2 linked regions of the Zobellia nedashkovskayae genome follow. The protein of the gene in region 2 binds, or shares a complex with, the protein of the main gene of each other region. Links are inferred from orthologs where the notes say so. Each region holds a gene or a part of one and is shown on either strand. Other genes may lie near its edges. The genes, in order: IWB64_RS16895 and uvrB.

Region 1 (3,347 bases), 3.9 Mb from region 2 along the record:
GACACTATAGGATTCCCAAGAGCTTCTACAAGCGCTTTTGCTATAGAATTATCCGGGACTCTAATACCTACGGTCTTCTTCTTTTTAAAGTCCTTAGGTAGGTTTGTATTACCAGGGAGAATAAAAGTATAAGGTCCTGGCAGCGCCCTTTTAAGTATTTTAAAAGTAGCCGTATCTATTTGCTTCACATAATCAGAGAGATTGCTTAAATCCGCACAGATAAAAGAAAAATTAGCCTTAGCTAACTTTATACCTTTAATCCGGGCTATCTTCTCTAACGCTCTCGATTTGGTAATATCGCAACCCAAACCGTATACAGTATCTGTTGGATAAATAACTAAACCACCTTTCTGCAGCACATCCACTACCCTTTTTATTTCTTTAGGGTTTGGATTCTCTTCGTATATTTTTATAAAATCTGCCATTTTTTTAACCTAATCACTATATAAAATAAATTTTTTACTACTAGTGTTTGCTCTTTATAAAATCGATTTTTAACCTATTAAATCTCTTCACATGGAGAATGGATTCAGAAAAAATATAATTCTAAAACCAATTTTACGAAATGACCTCCAGCTTAGCAAAACGAAGCAAGAGTTTTTTTATATCTCCTTTTACAAACTGAATTTCTGCTTTTCTATCATTCCCTACTCCTTCTATTTTAATTACTTTTCCACGACCAAAACGAGTATGGTTTATGATACTACCCTCCGCTAAATTTGGGTCTACCATATTGGTATTCCCAATAGGAGTAGCCAGTTCAGGTTTTAATTTCCTAAGTTTCCTAAGTTGACCTTCGTTAGGTTTTTTACTACTAGGTGGTGGTGTTCCTTTGGTAGGTTTACCTTGCCGCAACCTACTTTTATCAATTTCTCCGAAAATATCGTTATCCACCAGTGGTTTGTAACGGTAACCTGTATCGATTGGAGTGAGATTCTCTACATACTTCTCATCTATTTCCTCTAAAAACCGACTAGGTTCTGCGTCTATCAATTTACCCCATCGGTATCTATTTTGAGTATAAGTAAGATATGCCTGTTTTTCTGCACGTGTAAGAGCCACGTAGAATAACCTTCGCTCCTCCTCCAGTTCGCTCCGGGTGTTCATACTCATTCCCGAAGGGAATAAATCTTCTTCCATACCCACGATATAAACGTATGGGAATTCAAGTCCCTTAGCCAAGTGAATGGTCATAAGGGCAACACGGTCATCATCTCCTTTATCATTGTCTAAATCTGTTGCCAAGGCCACATCTTCAAGAAATTCACCTATGCTTCCTGTAGCATCGGCAATTTCCACCTGTCCTTCTACAAAATCTTTAATACCGTTAAGTAGCTCTTCGATATTCTCCATTTTACCAATACCTTCTGGAGTTCCATCTTTTTTAAACTCTAAAAGAATACCCGATTTCTTGGCCACATGTTCAGCCATGACAAAAGCATCCGCAGTTTGGTTCATGATCTGAAAACTTTGTATCATAGTAGTAAAGTCCTGTAGCTTTCGTTGCGTACCACTATTGATTTTCAGATTAATTTTATCAAGATTCTGAATCACCTCAAAAATGGAACGGTTATAATGGTTGGCGGCAACCGTTAATTTATCCAAAGTAGTTTGACCGATACCCCTTGTAGGAAAATTGATTATTCGCTTAAGTGCTTCTTCATCCTTAGGATTAATGACCAAACGCAAATAACTCAACACATCTTTTATCTCTTTTCGCTGATAAAAAGAAAGTCCACCGTAAATACGATAAGGAATATCACGCTTTCGTAACGCGTCTTCCATAGCACGTGATTGCGAGTTGGTACGATAGAGTATGGCAAATTCACCGTTACCCAATTGCTCGTTCATCTTATGGTCCCAAATGGAACCAGCCACAAACCTACCTTCTTCGGCATCAGTTGTACTTCGATGTATCTTAATGCTTGAACCGTCATCATTTGATGTCCAAACTATTTTCTCTAGCTGCTCTTTATTCTTTGCGATAATTGAGTTTGCCGCATTTACTATATTTCTTGTGGATCTATAATTTTGCTCTAAGCGATACATGCCCACATTATCATAATCTTTCTGAAAGTTTAAAATGTTACTAATATTCGCCCCGCGAAACGAATAAATACTCTGTGCATCATCACCCACCACACAAATGTTATGAAAACGGTCTGCTAGTGCTTTTACAATAAGATATTGCGAGTGGTTGGTATCTTGGTACTCATCTACCAAAATGTAGCGGAACCTATCTTGATACTTAGCTAATACTTCAGGAAAACGATTTAAAAGTTCGTTCGTACGAAGTAGAAGGTCATCAAAATCCATAGCGCCCGCTTTAAAACAGCGATCCACATAGTTTTGGTATATTTCTCCCATTCTGGGTTTTTTGGCCATAGCATCTGCCTCTACCAAATCAGGGTCTTTCAAATAAGCTTTAACGGTTATTAAACTGTTTTTAAATGACGAGATACGATTTTGTACCTGTTTATACTTGTAAATATCCTTATCAAGACCCATTTCCTTTATAATGGAAGCTAATAGCCGTTGCGAATCTTGCGTATCGTAAATAGTGAAATTGCTAGGAAAACCCAGTTTATCGCCATCAAACCGGAGTAACTTGGCAAAAACGGAGTGGAACGTACCCATCCAAAGGTTTTTAGTCTCCGACTTCCCTGCTATCTTGGCAATACGTTCTTTCATTTCACGCGCTGCCTTATTGGTAAAGGTTAATGCCAGGATATTAAAAGGATCAACACCTTGCTGCATTAAATACGCGATACGATAGGTAAGAACCCTTGTTTTGCCTGAGCCAGCTCCTGCGATAACCATTAACGGTCCATCTTTGTGTAGAACGGGTGCTCTTTGGGCATCGTTCAATTCATCTATGAAATTCTTCAATTTACTAGAGTGTTTTTTAGAATTGTGAATTTAACCATAAATAGGCTTATCCTAAAATGATGTTGATTTCTTTTATAAACAGAAAGGCTATTTATAAATAAAGACCACATAAGATATACTCATGTGGTCTTAAAAAATTATTTTACTATGAGCTTAACAAATAGTTATAGCTCTATTTTTCATAAATGTAATGAAAACTATACGTTGAATCTAAAGTGCATAACATCGCCATCTTTAACAATGTACTCTTTACCTTCTACACGCATTTTACCAGCTTCCTTCACCTTAGCCTCGCTACCAAATTGCACATAGTCATTATAAGCAATAACCTCGGCACGAATAAAGCCTTTCTCAAAATCCGTATGAATTACACCAGCGGCCTGTGGAGCAGTTGCACCAACAGGAATAGTCCAAGCGCGTACTTCCTTTACACCAGCTGTGAAATATGTTTCTAAATT
Region 2 (3,279 bases):
GAAGAGAATTATACACGCCGTGAATTCAGGTTTTCATCTTTTAAAAGAGCTTTTACGCTTCCAGAATCAATCAATGTAGATGATATAAAAGCTGATTATGTTGATGGTGTTTTAAAGGTAGAATTACCCAAAAAAGAAGAAGCTTTGCCAAAACCTAAGCGTCTTATTGAATTAAAGTAATAGTTAGATTGGTTGTTTTATCGTCAAGATAAAACGTTTCATAATCCCGATTTGATCGGGTAGATTTAAGTTTGGTTGGTTAGTTGAAGAAGCGCCTTGGAGTCATTTCTAAGGTGCTTCTTTTTTATTGATTTAAGAATATTAATAATGCTAGTATTGTCGGGAAAGTTTTGACCATTTTGATTTTAAGGTGACCATCTTAAAATCAAAATGCATGAAGAGCGTCTAGAAAAAAACATATTTTCATTTATATTTAAGAAGAAAACTAGAGTAGTGCCAAGAGGTGTTTTTAAGCGTAAATATGACTTTGAAACCTAATTTAGTCTTGTCTAAAAATAGAGGTTATTAATTTGTAAATCAGTTTCTAAAGGTGTGTTAAGTAAATATAATATTTAGCGTGTAAGGAAAATTCATAATTTTAATAAAAAGGAGTAAAATTAGACCTTTTCCTGAAGTAATTTAATCTCATCTCTCAGTTTTGCGGCATGCATAAAATCAAGTTCTTTTGCAGCTTTTTCCATTGCCTTTCTTTTTTCTCGAACCATTTTTTCAACTTGATCTTTTGTCAAATAATCGAGGTCCGGTTCGGCAGCTCTCATCTCTTCTTTTTGGAAATGATATGTAGAAACTGAATTTTTTGAGAGTACACTATCCAAACTTTTATTCAATGATTTTGGTACGAGACCATGTTTCGTATTATAGGCAATTTGCTTTTCACGACGGTAGTTTGTTTGATCAATGGTCATCTGCATACTCGCCGTAATTTTATCAGCATACATTATCGCTCTACCGTTTAAATTTCTTGCTGCTCTACCAACGGTTTGTGTTAGCGATCTATTGCTTCGCAGAAAGCCTTCTTTGTCCGCATCTAAAATTGCTACCAAAGAAACTTCTGGTAAATCCAATCCTTCACGAAGGAGGTTTACTCCTATTAACACATCAAATATACCTTTTCTAAGGTCTTGCATGATTTCTACTCTTTCCAGTGTATCCACATCACTATGAATATAACGGCAACGAACATTTATACGTGTTAGGTACTTGGCAAGTTCTTCGGCCATTCTTTTGGTCAAAGTGGTTACCAAGGTTCGTTCATCTTTCTCTACCCGTAACTGAATCTCTTCTACAAGGTCATCAATTTGGTTTTGGCTTGGTCTTACCTCAATAATAGGGTCTAAAAGCCCCGTTGGCCTAATAACCTGTTCTACAAACACTCCTTGGCTTAGTTGTAACTCGTAATCTGCAGGTGTGGCACTAACGAATATTGCTTGATTTTGAAGTGCTTCAAATTCTTCGAACTTTAAAGGGCGGTTGTCCATAGCGGCAGGAAGTCGGAATCCGTAATCTACTAAATTCACTTTTCTAGAACGGTCGCCACCGTACATCGCGTGTACCTGTGGTATCGTAACATGACTTTCATCAATCACCATTAAATAATCATCAGGAAAATAATCCAAAAGACAGAAAGGTCTTGTACCAGGTAGGCGACCATCTAAATAGCGCGAATAATTCTCAATACCAGAACAATAGCCGAGTTCACGAATCATTTCTAAATCAAAACTTGTGCGTTCTTCAAGACGTTTTGCTTCAAGTGGTTTCCCTATTTCCTTAAAATAATCTACCTGCTTTACCATATCTTCCTGAATCTGATGAATAGCACCTTGGAGGATGTCAGGAGAAGTAACGAACATGTTGGCAGGGTAGATGTTTAAAGTTTCATAAACCTCAATCACATTGTTGTTAAAAGGGTCAAAAGCTTCTATTTCTTCAACTTCATCACCAAAAAAGTGAATACGGAAAGCATGATCGGCATAACTAGGAAAAACGTCAACAACGTCTCCTTTTACCCTAAAATTACCATTTCTAAAATCAGCCGTGGTTCTAGAATATAGGCTCTGTACCAATTGATGTAGAAACTTGGTGCGGGCAATTACTTGGTCTTTTTTAATTGTGATGACATTCTTTTGAAATTCCACAGGGTTTCCAATACCGTACAAACACGAAACGGAAGCCACCACTAAAACATCACGACGCCCCGAAAGTAAAGACGAAGTGGCACTCAAACGTAGTTTTTCAATGTCTTCATTTATAGAAAGATCTTTCTCTATATAGATTCCAGATGAGGGTATAAAAGCTTCCGGTTGGTAATAATCATAGTAAGAAACAAAATACTCAACCGCGTTTTCTGGAAAAAACTGTTTGAATTCAGAGTACAACTGTGCTGCTAATGTTTTGTTATGGGCAAGCACTAGAGTAGGACGTTGCACCTGTTCAATTACGTTAGCGACGGTAAAGGTCTTACCCGAACCCGTAACTCCCAAAAGGGTTTGGTAGCGCTCACCGGCATCCATTCCTTCTACAAGTTGCTTTATGGCTCCTGGCTGATCGCCGGTTGGTTTGAACTCTGAGACTACTTTAAATTTCATCCTTTAAAATTACGAAAGAAGAGTGATTTAAAGTGACTGGATTGAAATATTCTGGGTAACTATCGCTTTAATGCAAAATGGCCAGTTATTACTTCTTTGTTTTCAATATTTTCAAATCGGTACCAATAATCTGAAGATGGTAAAGGTTTGCCATTGTAAGTCCCATCCCATGTATTGTACAGTGAGTTTGTTTGGAACACTAATTTTGCATAGCGGTCAAAAATACTTAATGTACCTCTTGGAGAACAGACATCTGTAATGGGAACATAATTGTCATTCGCTCCATCATTATTTGGTGTAAAGAAATTGGGGAAATCAATTGTACATGAGATTTCAGGTTCTGGTTTTTCTTCGCATAATAAGGGGTCTATCAATATAGTAAAACTGTTTTCATTAGAACAAGATGCAGATTCATTGTAAATATAAACGGTCAGTGAAACGTTTATGATATCACCTGCAAAAAGCTCGGTACCTGTACCGTTGGTTTGAGTAAAGTAATTGCCATTGTTGAGAATAGGTAGAGCGTAGTTCTCGCAAACCTCCACATCTAAAATGCTATCGATTAGGGTAGGACTATCTATTTGAATATTAAAGTTATTCTCGTTTGAACAACCATTTGTTCTGGTATACACGTAAAGTGTTTGTGAAGCTGTTATTACATCCCCTGCATTTA

The links.
Region 1: the proteins of uvrB (region 2) and IWB64_RS16895 are in contact, whole or in part, in a crystal structure (PDB 7EGT), measured with the Thermus thermophilus proteins. The link is inferred for Zobellia nedashkovskayae from one-to-one orthologs. Residues at the interface, in WP_096411307.1 of Thermus thermophilus: Glu23, Leu25, Arg26, Asp27, Gly28, Glu29, Arg30, Phe31, Arg55, Glu326, Asp327, Phe328, Glu379, Ser382, Gln383, His398, Gly400, Arg401; in WP_096412145.1 of Thermus thermophilus: His654, Arg656, Phe657, Gln666, Asp668, Glu669, Lys680, Arg681, Leu682, Ser683, Lys685, Tyr686, Ala687.

Annotation. Positions count from the first base shown.
Region 1 is NZ_JADDXR010000002.1:4,111,796-4,115,142, forward strand. The notes cover bases 225-3,236. They hold IWB64_RS16895 (ATP-dependent helicase), read right to left. Parts: upstream 2,890-3,236; coding sequence 559-2,889; downstream 225-558. Other genes in these bases: IWB64_RS16890 (L-threonylcarbamoyladenylate synthase), read right to left, coding at 225-425; ychF (redox-regulated ATPase YchF), read right to left, coding at 3,087-3,236. In the rest of the region: more of IWB64_RS16890, read right to left, coding at 1-224; more of ychF, read right to left, coding at 3,237-3,347. UniProt on the Escherichia coli protein: A helicase with DNA-dependent ATPase activity. Unwinds DNA duplexes with 3'-5' polarity. Translocates on single-stranded DNA with 3'-5' polarity. Initiates unwinding more efficiently from a nicked substrate than double-stranded DNA.
Region 2 is NZ_JADDXR010000002.1:189,219-192,497, reverse strand. The notes cover bases 113-3,056. They hold uvrB (excinuclease ABC subunit UvrB), read right to left. Parts: upstream 2,607-3,056; coding sequence 618-2,606; downstream 113-617. Other genes in these bases: IWB64_RS00745 (T9SS type B sorting domain-containing protein), read right to left, coding at 2,666-3,056; IWB64_RS00755 (Hsp20/alpha crystallin family protein), read left to right, coding at 113-180. Outside these bases: more of IWB64_RS00755, read left to right, coding at 1-112; more of IWB64_RS00745, read right to left, coding at 3,057-3,279. UniProt on the Escherichia coli protein: The UvrABC repair system catalyzes the recognition and processing of DNA lesions. A damage recognition complex composed of 2 UvrA and 2 UvrB subunits scans DNA for abnormalities.